DNA from 3 places in the Bradyrhizobium sp. ISRA442 genome. Region 1 is predicted to be linked to each of the others. Evidence: predicted binding sites of a transcription regulator. Region 1 holds the regulator's gene; each other region holds the start of a gene.
What was found. The regulator LexA, encoded in region 1, represses DNA repair genes until DNA is damaged. The targets are predictions, from matches to a motif close to TGTTCNNNNTGTGTTCNG.
Positions count from the first base shown of each region.

Region 1 (6,455 bases):
TCGAGATCTTCGATCCGCATGGCGCGGCCAGCGTGGCGCGCGGCGCCGGCGCGTTCGGGGCAGCGCATATGCTGAGCTCGGTATCCGACCCGGGCCTGGAAAAGACTGCCGAGGCCGCGCCCGGTGCGCTACGCTTCTATCAGCTCTATGTCCGCGGCGACGACGCCTTCGTCGAGGATGTCGTCAGCCGGGCCGTGAAGAACACCTATGCCGCTTTTTGCCTGACCGTCGACACCGCCCATTACAGCCGCCGTGAGCGTGACATCGCCAAACGCTATGTTCGCGAGAGCCGCCTGCGCGCCACCGGTGGCGACTTCCAGAAGGGGCTGGAGTGGCGGACCGTGAAGATGATCAAGGACAAGTTCAAGATCCCGCTGATCCTCAAGGGCATCGCCACCGCCGAGGATGCGTTGATCGCGCTCGATCACGGCGTCGAATGGATCTACGTCTCCAACCATGGCGGCCGCCAGCTCGATCACGGCCGCGGCGCCATGCATGTGCTGCCCGAAATCGTCGAGGCAGTGAAAGGACGCGCCAAGATCATGGTCGATGGCGGCATCTGCCGCGGCACCGACATCGTCAAGGCGATCGCGGCGGGCGCCGACATGGTCGGCATCGGCCGGCTGCAATGCTGGGCGCTGGCGGCCGCGGGCGAAGCTGGCGTGACGCGGATGCTGGAGCTGTTGGAGGACGAAGTGCTGCGCTGCCTCGGCCTCTTGGGCGCCACCTCCTTCGCCGAGATCGACAAGTCCTGCCTGCATCCGGCGACCGCCACCAACGCGCCCAGCGTGTTCAGCGCATTTCCGCTGCTCGACATCGAGCCCTATCGGTATTGATCTTGCCGATACTGACCTGAAAGGACGCAATGACATCGCTCTCTCCCGGCAGCGCGGATGCCCTCCTCTTCGATCTCGGGCGCGTCGTGCTCGACATCGATTTCTCCAGGACGATCGCCTGCTGGGCGGGACATGCCGGCTGCAAGCCCGAGGCCATCGTCGCGCGCTATGTGCGTGACGAGGCCTACAAGCTGCACGAAGTCGGCAAGCTCAGTGACGCGGCATATTTCGACTCGCTGCGCTCATCGCTCGGCATCAGCCTTTCGGACGCGCAGTTCCTGGAGGGCTGGAACGCGGTGTTCACGGGGGAGATGCCCGACATCGCGGAGCTGTTGCCGCGTGCGGCGAAGCACATGCCGCTGTACGCCTTCTCCAATACCAACCAGCCGCATGTGGACTATTTCTCGAAGGAATATGCCGACCTGCTCGGCCATTTCCGCGAGCTGTACCTGTCGTCCAGCATCGGTCTGCGCAAACCGGACGCCGAAGCCTTCGACCATGTGGTGGGCGCCATCGGCGTGCCGGCCGAGCGGATCGTCTTCTTTGACGACCTCGCCGAGAACATCGAAGGGGCGCGGGCGCGCGGACTGACGGCGGTACACGTGACCTCGCCCACCGACGTCGGACATGCGCTGACGGCGCTGGGGATCTGAGGGCCGGCGTTCTGGTGGCTTTGCTTGATCCTGCCGACGTTCACGGGAACCCATCGGCCCGCGACGAGGAACCAAATCACTTTGTGCATTTTTGTGCAGAGTTCCTGGAACGGAATGCCTGATTCCGGACTCTTGAGTTCGTCGGGGATTTCTACATCGGACTGATCGTCGTGTTGGGTAAAGCCTACCTCACCAAGCAAGCCTCTCTCCTGCTCGAATTCGCCAGAACCACGTCGGACTCGGATCTCTCAGCCAAGCTGATTAGCAAGGCCGCCGATCTGAAATCGCAGGCCGATCCCCTGCCCGACAAGGATCAAAGTCCCAACGCGCCCGATGTGGCCAAGGATGCTAGTCGGAACGAGCCGACGGGAGCGGATTGATGTTGACCATGGCCCTTGTTGCTTTCGTTCTTGCGATCGCTGCGCGGGTGCCAGTCTGCAGCGTCATCCAGATCATGTCGCACCGGACCTGAATCCAATCATCTCACAAGCGTAGAAGCCGGCACGATCGTTCGTCCGGACGCCGGGTTTTGCTTCGGCGCACGCGCTCGGCTAGAACCCTTGACGCCGAGACGGTTCGATTTGCCAATCGACTTGCCAAGCAGGAGATTTCGCCCGTGGCCCTGATGCCGGTTTCTGACGCGCTTGCCGCGGTGCTGGCCGGCGTGGAGCCGCTATCCGAAGAGATGATCGCGCTGGAAGGCGCCTTTCACCGCGTACTGGCACGCGACGTCACCGCCCGGCGTACGCAGCCCCCCCAGGCAATGTCGGCGATGGACGGCTATGCCGTGCGCGCGAGCGATGCGGCCAAGGTCGATGCGCAGCTCAGCGTGATCGGCGAGGTCGCGGCGGGCCGGCCGTTCGCGCCAACGCTGGGTGCCGGCGAGGCGGTCCGGATCTTCACCGGCGGCGTGATTCCCAACGGCGCAGATGCCGTCGTGATCCAGGAGGACACGGTCGCGGACGGCAAGCGCATCACGATCAAGGAGGCCGCCGTCGCCGGACGGCATATCCGGCGCGCCGGCGTCGACTTTTCCGAGGGCGACGTGCTGCTACGGGCAGGCGCCCGCCTCACCGAGCGAAGCCTGGCCCTCGCCGCCGGTATGAACCATCCTGACCTTCCCGTCCGCCGCCGCCCGAAGGTCGCAATCCTCGCCACCGGCGATGAGCTGGTGATGCCGGGCACAACACCCGGCCCCGGCCAGATCGTCTATTCCAACGGCTATGCGATCCACGCGCTGGCGCGCCGGGAGGGCGCCGACACGATCGACCTTGGGATCGCCGCCGACACCCTGGAGGCCACCACCGCCGGTATCCGCTCCGCCCGCGAAACCGGCGCCGACGTCCTGATCACGACCGGCGGTGCGTCGGTCGGCGATCACGATCTGGTCCAGCAGGCGCTCAAGGCCGAGGGCATTGCGATGGCGTTCTGGAAGATCGCGATGCGGCCGGGCAAGCCGATGATGCATGGCCATCTCGGCGCGATGCGCGTGATCGGCCTGCCCGGCAATCCGGTCTCGTCTTACGTTTGCGCCTTCCTGTTCATGGTGCCGTTGATTCGCGCGCTTGCGGGCCGTCAGCCCGTTCACCACCGCCGCGAGCGCGCCGTAGTCGGGGGCGAGCTCGCCGCCAACGACATGCGCGAGGACTATCTTCGCGTGCGCCTCGAAGAGCGCGACGACGGCACGCTGGTCGCGGTTCCCGTCAACAATCAGGACTCTTCTCTGCTTGCAAATCTCGCTGCGGCACAGGCACTTCTCGTGCGGCCGCCGTTCGCGCCGAAGGCCGAAGCAGGCGCGCCCTGCGAGGTGTTGCGGCTGCCCGCTTGAACGAGCCGGCCGCGCGTGTTCCGCGAAGTTTATCGTGTTCACGCAAAATTAAGCAGTTGCGGAACACATATCGAACATATAGTGTCCGTTCATGATTTGTTTCGAGCATCTAGCGGTGCGCCGCTAACTTCAGCGTCTCGGAATCGAACGACATCAACCGGGGGATTTGGTCGAGATGTTAACGCGCAAACAATACGAGCTTCTGCGGTTCATCAGCGAACGCCTGAAGGAAAGCGGCGTGCCGCCCTCCTTCGACGAGATGAAGGACGCGCTCGATCTGCGCTCGAAGTCGGGCATCCATCGCCTGATCACCGCACTCGAGGAGCGCGGCTTCATCCGCCGCCTGCCCAATCGTGCCCGCGCCATCGAAGTGATCAAGCTGCCCGAGCTTCAGGCCGCGGCCGGCAATCGGCGCGGCTTCACGCCGAGCGTCATCGAAGGCAATCTCGGTAAGGTACGCGGCTCCAGCGCCCCCGTGGACGAGGGTGAACGTCCGGTCGCTGTGCCCGTGATGGGCCGCATCGCGGCGGGCACGCCGATCGAGGCCTTGCAGACCCGCAGCCACACCATCAGCGTACCGCCGGACATGCTCGGCTCGGGCGAGCATTACGCGCTCGAAGTGCGCGGCGATTCGATGGTGGAGGCCGGCATCCTCGACGGCGACATGGCGCTGATCCAGCGCAACGAGAGCGCCGACACCGGCGACATCGTGGTGGCCCTGATCGACGACGAGGAAGCGACCCTGAAACGCTTCCGCCGGCGCGGCGCCTCGATCGCGCTCGAGCCGGCCAATGCGGCCTACGAGGTGCGCATCCTGCCGCCGAACCGCGTAAAGATTCAGGGCAAGCTGATCGGGCTGTACCGGAAATACTGAGCGTCTTCGGCGAGGCGTGAGCCGATGCAAGTCGCGTGGAGCAATCGACCTCCGCCGCGTGTTGTGCAGCGCCGGTGAATTCAGGATTGATCTCGACGAGCGCAACAGAAGAAAATTCGCACGAGCCTGCTTTGTTCCAAAGGCTCTTGCTCAACGCAGAAAAGATAATGTGATCGGCAGGTCTGCACGCAAGTCGCAGATTTGCCCTCAACATCGCATATCATCGGAGCCTTCCTGATAGAGGCCTGGGCCTCCGGGGGCACGGGTCGCTATCTCTTATGAGGAGCACTTGCGATGTGTGACTACAGCCTGCATGCCGTCGCGACCCGTCCCGCCCAGGTCGGTGAGACGATCGTCACGACAACCTTCCGCGGCACCTCGACGCGCGGCTTCGCTTCGGAAGCCGATCTCTCCGTCGCGGTCTGCCTGCTGCCGGGAACGGAGCTCGCCTTCGCCGACAACGTCCGCTACGACAATCGCTGGATCTGGACGCGCACCATCAACTCCCGCGTCGGCAAGTTCGGCAAAGTCGATCCGCACATTCCCGATCGCCATCATGACGCGATCGAATTCCCCGACGGCAAATATGTGCTGGTGACGCAGCTCGTCGAAGGCCAGCGCGCAACCGTGCTGCAATTGCCGGTGACCCAGCCGGCCGGTGAGCACAAGCCGCAAGTCGCCGCTGACAGGCCGCAGCCGACCGTTACGCGCCTGCCGATCGGCTGACGCGTAATATTTGAGCATGATCTCCGCGCAAACGCATTCCGCGTTTGTCGCGAAGGGAAAAACGCTACACACTTTTCCGGATCATGCGTCAGTCCTCGACCTGAAGGTCGGCCTCCGACGGCGTTGCGTCCCTGGAGCGCGGTGCGGCCGGCCGTGGCGCGAGGTTTGGTTCATAATAGCCATCGCCGGCGATTGCCGGCGACCAGGGGCGATTTGCGCCCCTCGCCCTCACCGCCTGCACCGCAAAGCCGTCGCCGCGGCGCGCGAGCGCCAAGCCGCCCTGGCTCATGAGACGATCCCGGTCGACCACCATCGCCGCACAATCGGGCGGCGCGGGTCTCGCTGTCACCACCAGCGCAGCCCGGCTGCAATCATCCGAGAGCGCATCCACGCGCAGCGCCAGCGCGATCAGGCGGCCGTCGGCGAGCGGGGTCACGCATCCGGATTCGTCGCATGACACGCCGCTACCGAGCGATGCATCACCGGCGCTGCGCGGATCGGCATCGGCCGCAAGCCACTCCTTGGCGAGGAACGCGTCCTTGTTCGCCGCGATGAGATGCAAGCGGCCGTCGCTGCCGCGCACTGCGATGTTACGCCCGTCGCCTGCGATCAGGACGTCCGGCTGGCGCACGGACACCGCCCACACAATCGCTGCGACCAGCACGAGCGCACCGGTCCAGCGCAAGGGCGTGCGCAACAGGCCCATCAGGACGATGCCGATGCTCGCCGCGATCAGCGGGGCGATGCCGAAAGCGGCAATGCGGCCGACCGCGCCCGGAAGATTCGCAACCCACTGCGCGACCACGACCATCCAGTCGATGCCGACACCCATCAGCCACCAGAACACGCCGTCGAGCCCGAACGGCGCTGCGATCAATCCCAACAGCCCGGCCGGCATCACCAGCGCCGAGACCACCGGCATCGCCGCGAGGTTCGCGAGCACACCGAACGGCGTGACGCGGTGAAAGTGGAAGGCGGCATAGGGCGTGGTCGCAAAGCCCGCGATCAGCGAGGCCAGGAACAGCATGGCGATCTCACGGCCGCCCCACAGCGCAATCCGCGCCGTCGCCGAATGATCGGGTGAGGCAAACAGGTTCGGCATGCCGATCTGCACCAGCGCAACCAGCCCAAGCGTTGCCGCAAACGACATCTGGAAGCTCGGATGCACCAGCGCCTCCGGCGCGACCGCAAGCACGATCAGCGCGGCCACCGCCAGCGTGCGGAACGTGATGGCTCGGCGATCGACCATGACCGCGATCAGCACCACTGCGGTCATGAAAAACGATCTTTGGGTCGCGACCTCCGCGCCGGAGAGCAACAGATAGAACGCCGCGGCGACGAGCGCGGCAGCGGCCGACCACTTCTTGATCGGAAAGCTGACGGCCAGACCCGGGATCAGCGCGAGCAATGCGCGGATCGCGAAGAAGACGACGCCGGCGACGACCGCCATGTGATAACCCGAAATCGAGAGCACATGGCCGAGGCCGGAGATGAACATGGCATCGTTCACCGGCGTGGTGATCGCATCGCGCCGGCCG
Region 1 is NZ_JALGCN010000007.1:186,162-192,616, forward strand. It holds gene MTR72_RS17395 (alpha-hydroxy acid oxidase) at 1-836, shown strand, start outside; gene MTR72_RS17400 (HAD-IA family hydrolase) at 866-1,489, shown strand; gene MTR72_RS17405 (hypothetical protein) at 1,660-1,869, shown strand; gene MTR72_RS17410 (molybdopterin molybdotransferase MoeA) at 2,106-3,317, shown strand; gene lexA (transcriptional repressor LexA) at 3,493-4,191, shown strand; gene MTR72_RS17420 (hypothetical protein) at 4,486-4,917, shown strand; gene MTR72_RS17425 (ComEC/Rec2 family competence protein) at 5,006-6,455, opposite strand, start outside.

Region 2 (6,455 bases), on a different contig from region 1:
GCTCCGTGTCGGACAGTATGTGCAGGCGGGAACGCAGTTGATGTCGATCGTGCCGGCCGAGGGGGCCTATGTGGTCGCCAACTTCAAGGAGACCCAGCTCACCCACGTGCGTGCGGGACAGACGGTCGAGATCGAGGTGGACACCTTCCCGGGCCAGATCGTGCACGGTCACGTCGATTCCATCGCGCCAGCCAGCGGCCAGGAATTCGCGCTGCTACCGCCGGATAACGCCACCGGCAATTTCACCAAGGTGGTGCAGCGCATTCCCGTCAAGATCGCGCTGGATGCCAACACCGTGCCCGCGATCGCGCTGCGGCCCGGCATGTCCGTGATCCCGACCATCGCAACACGTTCGAGCGCGCCGACCGCGGATGCGGCGACCGCGCCCAAGGCAAAGATCAAGGCCAAGCTCGTTTCCGGAGGGTCGTGCCATGTCAAACAGCCTCTCAATCTCGACGCCGACAGCCGCAACGCCGGCCGCGACGCCTGATCGCGCCGCCGTTGATCCCGACCGCGCGAGTGCGGCCACCTGGATCGCCGTGCTCGCCGCCATGATCGGCTCGTTCATGGCGATCCTGAACATCCAGATCACCAACGCCTCGCTGCTCAACATCGAGGGCGGCATCGGCACCGGCGCGGACAACGGTTCCTGGATCTCGACGTCGTACCTGATCGGCGAGATCATCGTGATCCCGCTGACCGATTATTTGAGCCGCGTGTTCTCGTTCCGCCGCTACATGCTGGCAAGCGCGACACTGTTCGCCGTCTTCTCGGTCGCCTGTGCCTTCACCCACGACCTGCCGTCGATGATCGCGATGCGCGGCCTGCAGGGCTTTGCCGGCGGCGTGCTGATCCCGATGGCGTTCACGCTGGTCCTGACCAAGCTGCCGAAGCCGCAGCAGCCCATTGGCCTTGCGATCTTCGCGCTGTCCGTCACCTTCGCGCCGGCGATCGGCCCGACCATCGGCGGCTATCTCACCGAGACCTATGGCTGGCGCACCATCTTCTTCGTCAACGTGATCCCGACCGCCGTCATGGTGGCCGCGCTTTATCTGACGCTGGAGCGGCAGAAGATGCAGCTCGGCCTTCTGAGGGAAGGCGACTGGGCCGGCATCGTCACCATGGCGATCGGATTGTCGGCGCTGCAGGCCGTGCTCGAGGAAGGCAACAAGGACGACTGGTTCTCATCGCCCTTCATCGTCAGGCTGGCGGTGATCGCAGCCATCAGCCTCTCGCTGTTCGTCGCGATCGAGCTGTCGATCGAGAAGCCGCTGATCCGGCTGCGGTTGCTGACGCAGCGCAATTTCGGCTTCGGCACCGTCGCCATGACGATGGTCGGCTTCGCGCTGTTCGGCTCGGTCTACATCCTGCCGGCCTATCTTGGCCAGGCGCAGGGCTACAATGCCGAGCAGATCGGCAACGTGTTGGCCTGGACCGGTCTGCCGCAGCTCGTGCTGATCCCGCTGATCCCGAAGCTGATGCAGCGCTTCGACACGCGCTATATAGCGATCACCGGTCTTCTGATCTTCGCCTATAGCTGCTTCATGAACACCGCGATGTCGCCGGACTATGCCGGCGACCAGCTCTGGATCCCGAACATCGTGCGCGCCGTGGGACAGGCCATGGTGCTGACGCCGCTGACGTCGGTTCTCTCCGGCGGCATTGCACCACAGGATGCGGCGGCCGCCTCCGGCATCAGCAACATGTTCCGCAATCTCGGCGGCGCGATCGGCACGGCGACGCTTGCGACCATCATCACCAAACGCGAGCAGTTCCATTCCAACATCATCGGCCAATCCGTCACGCTAGGCCGCGAGGAAGTCCGCGCCCGCATCGCACAGATGACGAACTACTTCATCGCGCATGGCGTGCCCGATCCCAACGCGGCACGCGAGCAGGCGATCATCGCGCTCGGCAAGACCGTCAAGCGCCAGGCGCTGGTGATGGGCTATTCCGACACCTTTGCCGTCATCGGCGTGGTGCTTGTGCTGGCCGCGATCGCCGTGCTGCTGACGCGGCGCGTGAAGGCGGCCGGCGGACCTGCGCATTAGGGGCTTCGGTCCTCCGCATATCCCTGATTGAAAGTTTGCGCGGCCGTCGCACTTGACGGCCTCCTCACTTTATGTTCCTTATTTGTTCCATTCAAGTAAAGGTTGTATCAACGGAGTTGTTTTGGCGATGAGCGATATGCGCAGCGAACGCGAACCAGCCCAGCTCGTAATCCACAATGATGATGACACTCCGGATGAGTTTGTCATCGAGCTGCTCCGCCGGGTTTTCGGCAAGTCGGAGCGTGAGGCGATCGCCCTGGTGACGAGGATTGAGCAAGAGGAAAAAGCCGCCTGCGGACCCTACCCGCAATCCGTCGCCGAAGCGCTGTTCAAATCCGCCCAGCAATACGTTTGCCTCGCACGCCATAGCCTGAAGATCACGCTCGAAGAGATCAAGACGCCATGCGAGCTGTGCGGCAAGCCAGAGGGACAGACAGATGTTCGGCTCGGCAGCCGCACGATCTGGCTGTGCAGCGACTGCATTCGTGCAGCAGACAGCACCTCGGACGAACCGGAAGAAGAGTTCGACTATGCCTGCGACGTTCTGGACTGGCACTTCACCAACGTTCCGCGCAGCAAGCTCGTGACAACGGTCCGCCAGTTTCCCGGCCACATGCGGGCAGACGTCCAGGCGGCCATCGATCGACTGTTCAGCACCGCGATCCGGCTGTACGGCATCAACGAGGATCAACGTTACGAGACTCTGTCGATTTCACGACTTCTCCGCGAAGGGCGCCATGCGCAGGCGCTCGCCCCGCTCCAGTATTTCGATCTTGAGATCGGCGAGAAGAGTCCGGTCAAATGCCTCGACAACGGGCTCTGGCTGTGCGCGCAGGGTGATCTCCGCTATGCCGTGTTGCTCTGTGTACATCGCGAATATAGCCGTGAGAGCGGCATCCGGATCGAGATCGCGGTGCCCTCGGGCTCCGCAGGCGCAGCCCTCGTCCAGCAATGCTTCGGTGAACTGGAAGAGGCCGTGCAAGCCGCACGCACCTATCGCGGCAAGATCCTCTCGCTCGACGCCGATTCCGACTATCGCGGCCGCTCACGCGGCATCACCGTGCACCGCTTGCCGCCGGTCGCACGAAGCGAGGTGATCCTGCCGGAGCAGACCTTGCGGCTGCTCGATCGCAACGTGCTGAATTTCGTCGGCACCCGCGACCAACTGCGCCGGCTCGGACAATCGACGCGCAAGGGCATCTTGTTGTACGGGCCGCCGGGCACCGGCAAGACCCACACGATCCGCTATCTCGCGACACACTTGCCTGGGCATACGACGCTTATAATCACCGCGGAGCAAATGGGCCTTCTGGGCGCTTACATGAGCCTCGCACGTTTGCTTCAGCCCTCGATGGTCGTGATCGAGGATGTCGATCTCATCGCCCGCGACCGCGACGACATGGGCCCCTGCGAGGAGTCCCTGCTGAACAAGCTGCTCAACGAGATGGACGGGCTGAAGGAGGATGCGGACATCCTGTTCGTTCTGACCACCAATCGGCCCGAAGATCTCGAAGGCGCGCTCGCTGGCCGCCCCGGCCGTATTGATCAGGCCATCGAAGTGCCGCTTCCCGACGAGAGCGGCCGCAGCAAGCTGGTCCAGCTCTATGGCAAGGGACTGCCGCTCGAAGACGCGGTCGTCGTTGAGGCCGCCCGACGCAGTGAGGGTACGAGTTGTGCCTTCATCAAGGAGTTGATGCGGCGGCTGGCGCAGGCGAGCCTTGCGCGCGATGGTGGCAACTCCATCATCTCCGCCGACATCGACGAGGCGCTCGACGACATGCTGTTCTCCGGCGGCCGGCTCAATGCGCGGCTTCTCGGCGGCGCGCAGCAGATGGCGGCGGGGTGAAGCCCCGCGGCCACGACCGCCCGGTTGAGCACCCTTTAGAGTGCGCAGGTGAAGCTCGATGCCTCCGTCACCGGGCCGCTCTTGTAGTGCGGCCAGGCCGGCCAGCGGCACAACGGCAGCGCGCGTAGCACCGCGAATGACGGCGCCTCGAGCTTCTGCTCGGTGACCTCGAGATCGCCGGGCGCCTTGCCCTTCTCGACCCAGTCCACCAGCACGCTCAGTATGTCGACATTGGCCGGCGCCCCGGAGCCGACATGGTCGACGCCCGGCGCGGTGTAGAGCCGCGCGAACTCCGCGGTCTCGGACTTGCCGAGCTTGCGCTCGACGCTCTCGAAATAGCGGATACCGGCATACGGGCTCTGCGCATAGTCGGCCATGTGCTCGAGCATGATCAGCCGGCCGCCGCGAGCGCGGAAGCGACTGAGATCGGGATTGGTCGAATCCATGAGGTCCGAGACCTCGAGCAGCCGCGCCTTGTGCTCCTCCACCTTATAAGTGGTGACGTCCAGCTTGGGATTGCGCGCGAACACATATTGGATGCCGCCCGCGCCGTAGATCCAGGCGATGCCGTTGTTGGGCGCAGGCGGCTGCGCGGGCGGTGCCGTGCCGAGCCACCATGCGACCCAGCCGCCGGTCGGACCGACGGCCGGCGTATCCTCTCCCGAAACGCCCCAGCCGGGATAATCGTCTAGACCATTGGCGAGTGCGAACGGGAATTTGTAGGTCGCATGCAGCGTGTCGATTGCCTTGATTTGTGCGTCGGTGAGGCACTTGTCGCCGGCCTGGCCGCTCGCACAGCGCAGCGTTTCGACCTTGAACGCTGCCTTGCAGGCCACGGGATCCTGTACCAGCGCATCGTCGGAGCCGTCCGCCTTGTCGCAGGCCGCCCGCACCGCATCGCCCACGAGCTTCACCTGCGCCGGATTGATCCAGCCGTCACCCATGGTCACGAGGCCCGAGCGTGTGCCGGCGTGCTGCAGGCCGACCCAGTTGATCACGGGCACGCGCGAGAAAATGCCGTCGAAATCGTCCGGATAGCGCTGCGCCATGGTGAGGCCTTCGCGGCCTCCCTCGGAGGAGCCCATGAAGTACATCTTCTCGGGCTTCCTGCCATAGGCGCGCTCCATCAGCGCAACGGCGGTATCGCGCACTTTCTTGTAGGCGCGATGAGAGAAATTCTCGAACGCTTCGTCGTTGAGCGCGAAGAGCTGCGGCGGCTCGCCGGGCTTGGATTCGTGGCCGGAGTCGGGTGCCGTAGGTGACGAAGCCGCGGGCGAGTGGCGAAGGCTTGTCGAAGGGATAGGCCGGCGGCAGCGCGAGGCCCGTGATGAGCACGCCGTTGAAGCCGCCGCCACCATACTGCACGGAGCGCCCGTTCCACTCGACCGGCAGATTGACCTGGAACTTGATCGGCGGCGCCTTCGGATCGGTCGGCTCGATATGGCCGAGCACCTTGCAGAAGGCGGGATTGGCCGGCGTGATGCGCCCCGAAGGCGTCGGCCCGCGCTCGGCCACGGCGAGTTGCGACGGCGCCTGCAACGTCGCGGCATCGATCTTCACCGCATCGCCTTCGCCGGCGAGGCTCTTGCAGACTGCGTCGGCATCTTCCGACAATGTCGCCGCGAATGCGGCGTTCGTGCCTAGCGTGATCATCCCGCCCGCGAGCAACGCACGCAGTCTCGCATCCATTCGCGCCATCGTTTCCACCCTTATTTGTTTCTCGTTCGATCCGACAGGAGGGCGGCATTCAATGCGACCTTCAATAGCCCGTCAATTCATTGACATCCGCATCCAAGCTAGAACGCCCCCAGCGCGCCGCCCAGTGTGATGACAACCACCAGCGCCAGCAACGATGTCACGATGCCCACCATCACGATGTCGAAATAGCTGTCCTTATGCGTCAGGCCGCAGATCGCGAGCAGGCTGACCACGGCGCCGTTGTGCGGCAGTATGTCCAGCGTCCCCGAACCGATCACCGCCACGCGATGCATCAGCGAAAGATCGATCCCGGTGCGTGCGGCAAGTTCGACATAGTTCTGGCCGAGCGCATCGAGCGCGATGGTCAGGCCGCCCGATGCCGAGCCGGTCAACGCGGCCAGGATGTTGGTTGCCACCGCCAGCGACACCAGCGGGCCGCCTTCGATTGCGAGCACCCAGTCGCGTACCGCCGTAAACGCCGGTAGTGAGGCGACGACCGCGCCGAAGCCGACGAGGCTGGCGACGCTCAGCGCCGGCAGGACCGACGCATTGGCGCCGGCGTCCATGGTCTGCCGCAGCGCCGGTAGCCGGGACCAGTTCAGCACGATGGTCGCGACGATGGCGGCAGCCAGCGCGACCGCGACCGACCACACGCCCGCCACGGCGGCCAGCGACGTGCTGCCGAAGCGCGGCTCGGCGAGATAGTCGACGTCGAGCCGCGGCAGCACCACCAGCGACATCGCGAGATTGACGGCCACGACGACGATCAGCGGCAGGATGGCGCTTGCGACCGGCGACGGCGTACCGCTGCGATGGCCGTGCTGCAGCTCCGCCGGATCGAACTCGCGCGCCGTAGTGGC
Region 2 is NZ_JALGCN010000003.1:52,082-58,536, reverse strand. It holds gene MTR72_RS06465 (HlyD family secretion protein) at 1-490, shown strand, start outside; gene MTR72_RS06460 (MDR family MFS transporter) at 450-2,051, shown strand; gene MTR72_RS06455 (ATP-dependent Clp protease adaptor ClpS) at 2,179-3,897, shown strand; partial or broken gene MTR72_RS06450 (tannase/feruloyl esterase family alpha/beta hydrolase) at 3,933-5,595, opposite strand; gene MTR72_RS06445 (GntP family permease) at 5,694-6,455, opposite strand, start outside.
Region 2: MTR72_RS06455 (ATP-dependent Clp protease adaptor ClpS) is a predicted target of LexA. The motif match lies at 2,124-2,141, and genes of this name have one in related genera.

Region 3 (6,455 bases), on a different contig from region 1:
CATGCAACGTCCGAAAGATGCAGCCAACCCGTCCAAGCCGGCCCTATTCGCTTTGCCCTGATTTGATAAAGCGCGCTGCGCGTCGTGGCAACGACCGTCTACTCCCTCTCCCCGTTCTTACGGGGAGAGGCGAAGAAGGTGCACTGCGGGCGTTCTAGAGATTCGCGGAAGCGTCGGCTTCCACCTCCGCGTCGACCTCCACCTCCGTCACAGAGAACAGATCCACCACCGGCTCTACGGTCCAGGGCATGTGCTTGGCGCGGGCGGCGGCGACGGGGGCGAAGAAGCTGCGGTGGTGGACGGAGGGGCCGAGGCGGTCGAGCGCCTCGAGGTGCTCCGGAACGGCATAGCCCTTGTGCTGCTCGAAGCCGTAGCCCGGGCAGTCCTGCGCCAGCGCGCACATTAGACGATCCCGCGTCACCTTGGCGACGATCGAGGCCGCGGCGATCGACACGACGAGTCCATCGCCGCCGATCACGGCCTCGCAGTCGCAAGCCGTGTCGAGCCGGTCGCGACCGTCGACAAAGACATGGCGGGGCGCCTCGGGCAGCGCCAGCACCGCACGCTTCAGCGCCCACAGCGAAGCGCGCAAAATATTGTCGCGATCGATCCGCCCCGGCGAGGCGACGGCGACCGAGACCTGTGCGGTCGCGCAGATCTTGTCGAACAACTTCTCGCGCTCCTCCGCGGTCAGCCGCTTGGAATCGTCGATGCCGCGCGGAATGCGGTTGGGATCGAGGATCACGGCAGCCGCCACCACGGGGCCGGCGAGCGGCCCGCGGCCGGCCTCGTCGCAGCCCGCCACCGGCCAGACGCCACGCTTGATCAGCGCCCGCTCGCGGCGAAAGCTCGGCGGCGCGACGACGATGATCTCTTTCTTGGCTGCGCTCTTGGCGGCCTCGGCGCTGCCCGCCGCAACCTTGTCTCCTGAAGTCTTGTCTACTGAAGTCTTGCCAACTGACGCTTTGGCCGCCTTTGGCACAGCCTTCTTGGCCGCGTCCTTCTTTGGCGCGTCCTTGGCTGGCTTGCTGGCGGATTTGTCTCGAATCATGGTCGGGACAGTGCGCAAGCGGTCCCGGTTGCGCAACCGGGAACCCGGGATAATTCCCGTTATTCAGATGGAGCCGCCTCACTCTGCGAGATGCACGCGCCGATCGTCGCCGACCTCAATGCCCGGCGCGACTACCACCTCCCAGGGATGGCCATCGGGATCGGTAAAATAGCCGGAATAGCCGCCATAGTCGGTCTCGTGCGCGGCCTTTAGCAAAGCGGCTCCCTTGCCGACGGCAAACGCCAGCACCGCGTCGACCTCCTCGCGCGTCCGGCAGTTCCAGGCGAGCGTCATGCCGCGAAAGGCAGGTGGCCTTGGCCTATCCGGCAGGGTGGCATCCGCAGCGAGCTTGTCCCAGTGAAACAGGGCAAGCACCGGACCGCCGGTGTCGAAGAAGGCGACCGCCTCGCCGGTCACCTTCAGCCTGCGGGCAAAGCCGAGCGCTTCATAGAAGGCGATGCTGGCACGGATGTCGCTCACGCCGAGCGTGATGACGGTGAGCCGCGGCACCGGGACGGTGAATTCCTCGCTCATACACGCCTCGTCAGTTTTTGTTTCTCAGAACAGGCTGAGCTGATCGCCGTTCCGTTTGGGCTTCGCAAAATGATCCGTCGTCAGTTTCGAGCGCCGCTTGTTGAGCCCGAGCCTGTCACAGGCGATCTCGAAGCGACGGCCGATGGTCCAGGCCATCGGGCCGGTGCCCTTCATCCGCTCGCCCCATTTCGAATCGTAGTCGCGACCGCCGCGCATGTCGCGGATCAGGGTGAAGACGTGGCGATAACGGTCCGGATAGTTCGCCAGCAGCCATTCGCGGAAGAGATCGCGCACCTCGAGCGGCAGCCGCAACAGGACATAGGATGCTTCCTTGACACCGGCATGCGCGGCGGCATCCAGAATGCGCTCGATCTCGGAATCGTTCAGCGCGGGGATCACGGGCGCGACCATGACGGTGGTCGGGATGCCGGCATCCGAGAGCTTCTTCAGCGCCTCCAGCCGCTTCGGCGGCGTGGACGCCCGCGGCTCCATGGTGCGCGCGAGTTTGGGATCGAGCGTCGTGACCGAGAGCGCGACCTTCGCAAGGTTCCGCTTCGCCATCCGCGCGAGAACGTCGATGTCGCGCACCACCAGCGCCGATTTGGTGACGATGCCGACCGGATGGCCGGCGCGCTCAAGCACCTCCAGAATGCCGCGCATGATTTTGCGCTCGCGCTCAATCGGCTGGTACGGATCGGTGTTGGTCCCGATCGCGATCATCCGCGGCTCGTAACCGGGTGCGGCGAGCTCTTTCTCCAGCAGCGCCGCCGCTTCGGGCTTGGCGAACAGTTTTGACTCGAAATCGAGCCCGGGGGAGAGGCCGAGATAGGCGTGGGTCGGCCGCGCGAAGCAATAGACGCAGCCGTGCTCACAGCCGCGATACGGATTGATCGAGCGGTCGAAGCCGATATCGGGGGAATCGTTGCGGGTGATCACCTTGCGCGAGGTGTCGACAGCAACCGTGGTCTTGAACGCCGGCAGCTCGTCCAGGCTCTGCCAGCCATCGTCGAAGGCGACGCGCGCCTCGGCCTCATAGCGGCCGCTGGCGTTGGATTGCGCGCCCCGCCCTCGCCTGCGCTCGCGGTCGATGGCGACCGAAAGCTCGGGGAAATCGGAAGGCGCACCCGCCGGCTCGGAGGGCGCCGTGACCGGCGGGTGCCTGAGGGCATGAGAGGATGCTCGACTCATGCAGCCAAGATAGCATCTGACAGGAACAAATCAAGAACGAGAGCAAAAATCCGCAAAACAAGCCGCCCAAAGTTTGGGCGGAGGATTTTGACATCGCGCAAGGGGTCGCCGTCGCGATCCCGTTCGATGCCCGCCAGGGATCGATCTTGCGCCAACAAGGTTGGTGACGGTCGTTGCGTGAAGGGTCGGCAGAAACATGACAGACAGACAACAAGCAGGCGCCGCGACCGGCGACCTCGACCTCCTCGATCAATATTGGCGCGCCGCCAATTATCTCTCGGTCGGCCAGATCTACCTCATGGACAATCCGCTGTTGCGCGAACCCTTGCGGCCCGAGCACATCAAGCCGCGCCTGCTCGGCCATTGGGGCACCACGCCGGGACTGAACTTCATCTATGCCCATCTCAACCGCGTCATCCGCGCGCTCGACCTCAACGTCCTCTACGTCTGCGGTCCCGGCCATGGCGGCCCGGGCATGGTCGCCAACACCTATCTCGAAGGCACTTACAGCGAGATCTATCCCGATATCGGGCGCGACGCGGACGGATTGCGGAAGCTTTTCAGGCAGTTCTCCTTCCCCGGCGGCATTCCGAGTCACGCGGCACCGGAAACACCGGGCTCGATCCATGAAGGCGGCGAGCTCGGCTACGCGCTGGTGCACGCCTATGGCGCAGCGTTCGACAATCCAGGCCTGATCGTCGCCTGCGTCGTCGGCGACGGCGAAGCCGAGACCGGCCCGCTCGCCGCGTCCTGGCACTCGAACAAGTTCCTGAACCCGGCCCATGATGGCGCTGTGCTGCCGATCCTCCATCTCAACGGCTACAAGATCGCCAACCCGACCGTGCTCGGGCGGATGCGCGACGAGGAGATCCGCGAGCTGTTCCGGGGCTATGGCCACGAGCCGCTATTCGTCGAGGGCGACGATCCGAAACTCATGCATCGAACCATGGCGGATGCGCTCGACGTCGCGCTCACCAGCATCCGCTCGATCCAGCAGCACGCCCGCGACGGGCGCACGGCGGTCGAGCGGCCGCGCTGGCCGATGATCGTGCTGCGCAGCCCGAAGGGCTGGACCGGCCCGAAAGAGGTCGACGGCCTCAAGGTCGAAGGATTCTGGCGTGCGCATCAGGTGCCGGTTGCCAATTGCCGGGAAAATCCCGCGCATCTGAAGCTGCTCGAGCACTGGATGCGCAGCTACGAGCCGGAAAAACTCTTCGACGCCGACGGCAGGCTGATTCCCGAGCTCCAGGCGCTGGCGCCTGAAGGCGACCGCCGCATGGGCGCCAATCCGCATGCCAATGGCGGGCTGTTGAAGAAGGAGCTGAAGCTGCCGGACTATCGCGGCTTCGCGGTCGAGCTACAGCGGCCCCGCGGCGTAGCGGCGGAAGCCACGCGCGAGCTCGGCAAGTTCCTGCGCGAGGTCGTCCGCCTCAATGCGGATGCGCGCAACTTCCGCATCATGGGACCGGACGAGACCGCGTCAAACCGGCTCGATGCGGTGTTCGAGGCCACCGAGCGGGCGTGGATGGAGAAAACCGAGCCCTACGACGTGCATCTCGCGCAGGACGGCCGCGTGATGGAGGTCTTGAGCGAGCATCTCTGCCAGGGCTGGCTCGAAGGCTATCTGCTCACCGGACGCCACGGCTTCTTCTCCTGCTATGAAGCCTTCATCCACATCGTGGATTCCATGTTCAATCAGCATGCCAAATGGCTGAAGGTCTCGCGCGATCTGCCGTGGCGGCGCCCGATCGCCTCACTCAATTATCTCCTGACCTCGCATGTCTGGCGTCAGGACCACAACGGTTTCAGCCACCAGGACCCCGGCTTCGTCGATCTTGTCACCAACAAGAAAGCCGACATCGTCCGCGTCTATTTCCCGCCGGACGCCAACACGCTCTTGTGGATCGCAGATCACTGCCTGCGCACCTACGACCGCGTCAACGTGATCGTCGCGGGTAAGCAGCCGGCGCCGCAATGGCTCTCGATGCAAGAGGCCATCACCCATTGCGATGCCGGCATCGGCATCTGGACGTGGGCGGGGACAGAAGATGCGAGCAGCGAGCCCGACGTGGTGATGGCCTGCGCCGGCGACGTGCCGACGCTGGAGACGCTCGCCGCCGTGGACCTCCTGCGCAAGGCGCTGCCGGATCTGAAGATCCGCGTCGTCAACGTGGTCGACCTGATGACGCTGCAACCGAAGGAGCAGCATCCGCATGGCCTGTCCGATCGCGACTTCGACAGCCTGTTCACGCGCGACAAGCCGGTGATCTTCGCCTATCACGGCTATCCCTATTTGATCCATCGCCTGACTTATAACCGCACCAATCACGGCGGCATGCATGTGCGCGGCTTCGCCGAGGAAGGCACCACGACGACGCCGTTCGACATGGTCGTGCTCAACCAGCTCGACCGCTATCACCTCGCGATCGAGGCGATCGAGCGCGTGCCTGATCTCGCGACCAAAGCTGCACAAGTGAAACAGCAATTCCGCGACGCGCTGATCAGGCATTCGCGTTATGTGCGCGAGCATGGCGAGGACATGCCGGAGATCCGCGACTGGGTCTGGCCGGGCAGCGCGGGCGGCAAGACTCCGGCGGAAGCCGGCGACTGACGGTGGGCCATGTCAGACGCAGCTCTCGTCCTCAACACCGGCTCGTCCAGCATCAAGTTTGGCCTGTTCGATATCTCGGCGGCCGCACCCGTCCTGCTCTGCAACGGTCTGCTCGACGAGCACGAGACCAAGCCGCAGCTCGTTGTGAGAAGCCCCGCAGGTGAAGATCTGTACGAAACGCAACGGACAGCGTCGGAGGCGGGCGGCGATGCTCTGTTCGCCGATGTCCTCGGCTTCGTCGAAAAATCCTTCGGCGATTGCCGCCTGCGCTGCGTCGGCCACCGCATCGTGCATGGCGGCCCTGAGTATTCCGGTCCGGTCGAGTTGACGGAGCATGTCGTCGCGAGGCTCGACGCGCTGACGCCGCTTGCGCCGCTGCATCAGCCGCGCTGCCTGGCGCCGGTCCGCGCCATCAGCGCGATCCGGCCCGGACTGACGCAGATCGCCTGTTTCGACACTGCCTTTCACGACGGCCTCGCACCGCCGGCGAGCCGGTTCGCCATTCCGAGGCGCTATGAAGAGCGCGGCCTCCGGCGCTACGGCTTCCACGGCCTCTCGTTCGAATATGTTGCAGGCCGCCTTGCCGAGATCGCACCGCCGCGTGTCGCGGGCCGCACCGTCATCGCGCATCTCGGCAATGGCGCGAGCCTTTGCGCGCTCCGTGCCGGCCGCAGCGTCGACACCACGATGGGACTGACGCCGCTCGACGGGCTGGTGATGGGCACGCGTTGCGGCACCATCGATCCCGGCGTCCTGCTCTATTTGCTCGATCACGAGAAGATGTCGCGCGCTGCCGTGCAGCACCTACTCTATCACGAGTCGGGCCTGCTCGGCGTCTCCGCAATCTCGGCAGACATGCGCACGCTGCTCGCAAGCGGCGACGCCGCGGCGAAAGAGGCGATCGATCTCTTCACCTTCCGTGTGGCGCAGCAGGTGGCGATGATGGCGAGCACGCTGCAGGGGCTGGACTGCCTGGTCTTCACCGGCGGCATCGGCGAGCACAGCCGCGAGATCCGCAGCGAGATCTGTGCGCGGCTCGCCTGGCTCGGCGTGCGGATCGATGCAACTGCC
Region 3 is NZ_JALGCN010000002.1:663,331-669,785, forward strand. It holds gene MTR72_RS06185 (glycosyltransferase family 39 protein) at 1-3, opposite strand, end outside; gene MTR72_RS06190 (ribonuclease HII) at 155-1,051, opposite strand; gene MTR72_RS06195 (VOC family protein) at 1,130-1,585, opposite strand; gene MTR72_RS06200 (PA0069 family radical SAM protein) at 1,610-2,773, opposite strand; gene MTR72_RS06205 (phosphoketolase family protein) at 2,970-5,384, shown strand; gene MTR72_RS06210 (acetate/propionate family kinase) at 5,394-6,455, shown strand, end outside.
Region 3: MTR72_RS06200 (PA0069 family radical SAM protein) is a predicted target of LexA. The motif match lies at 2,795-2,812, and genes of this name have one in related genera.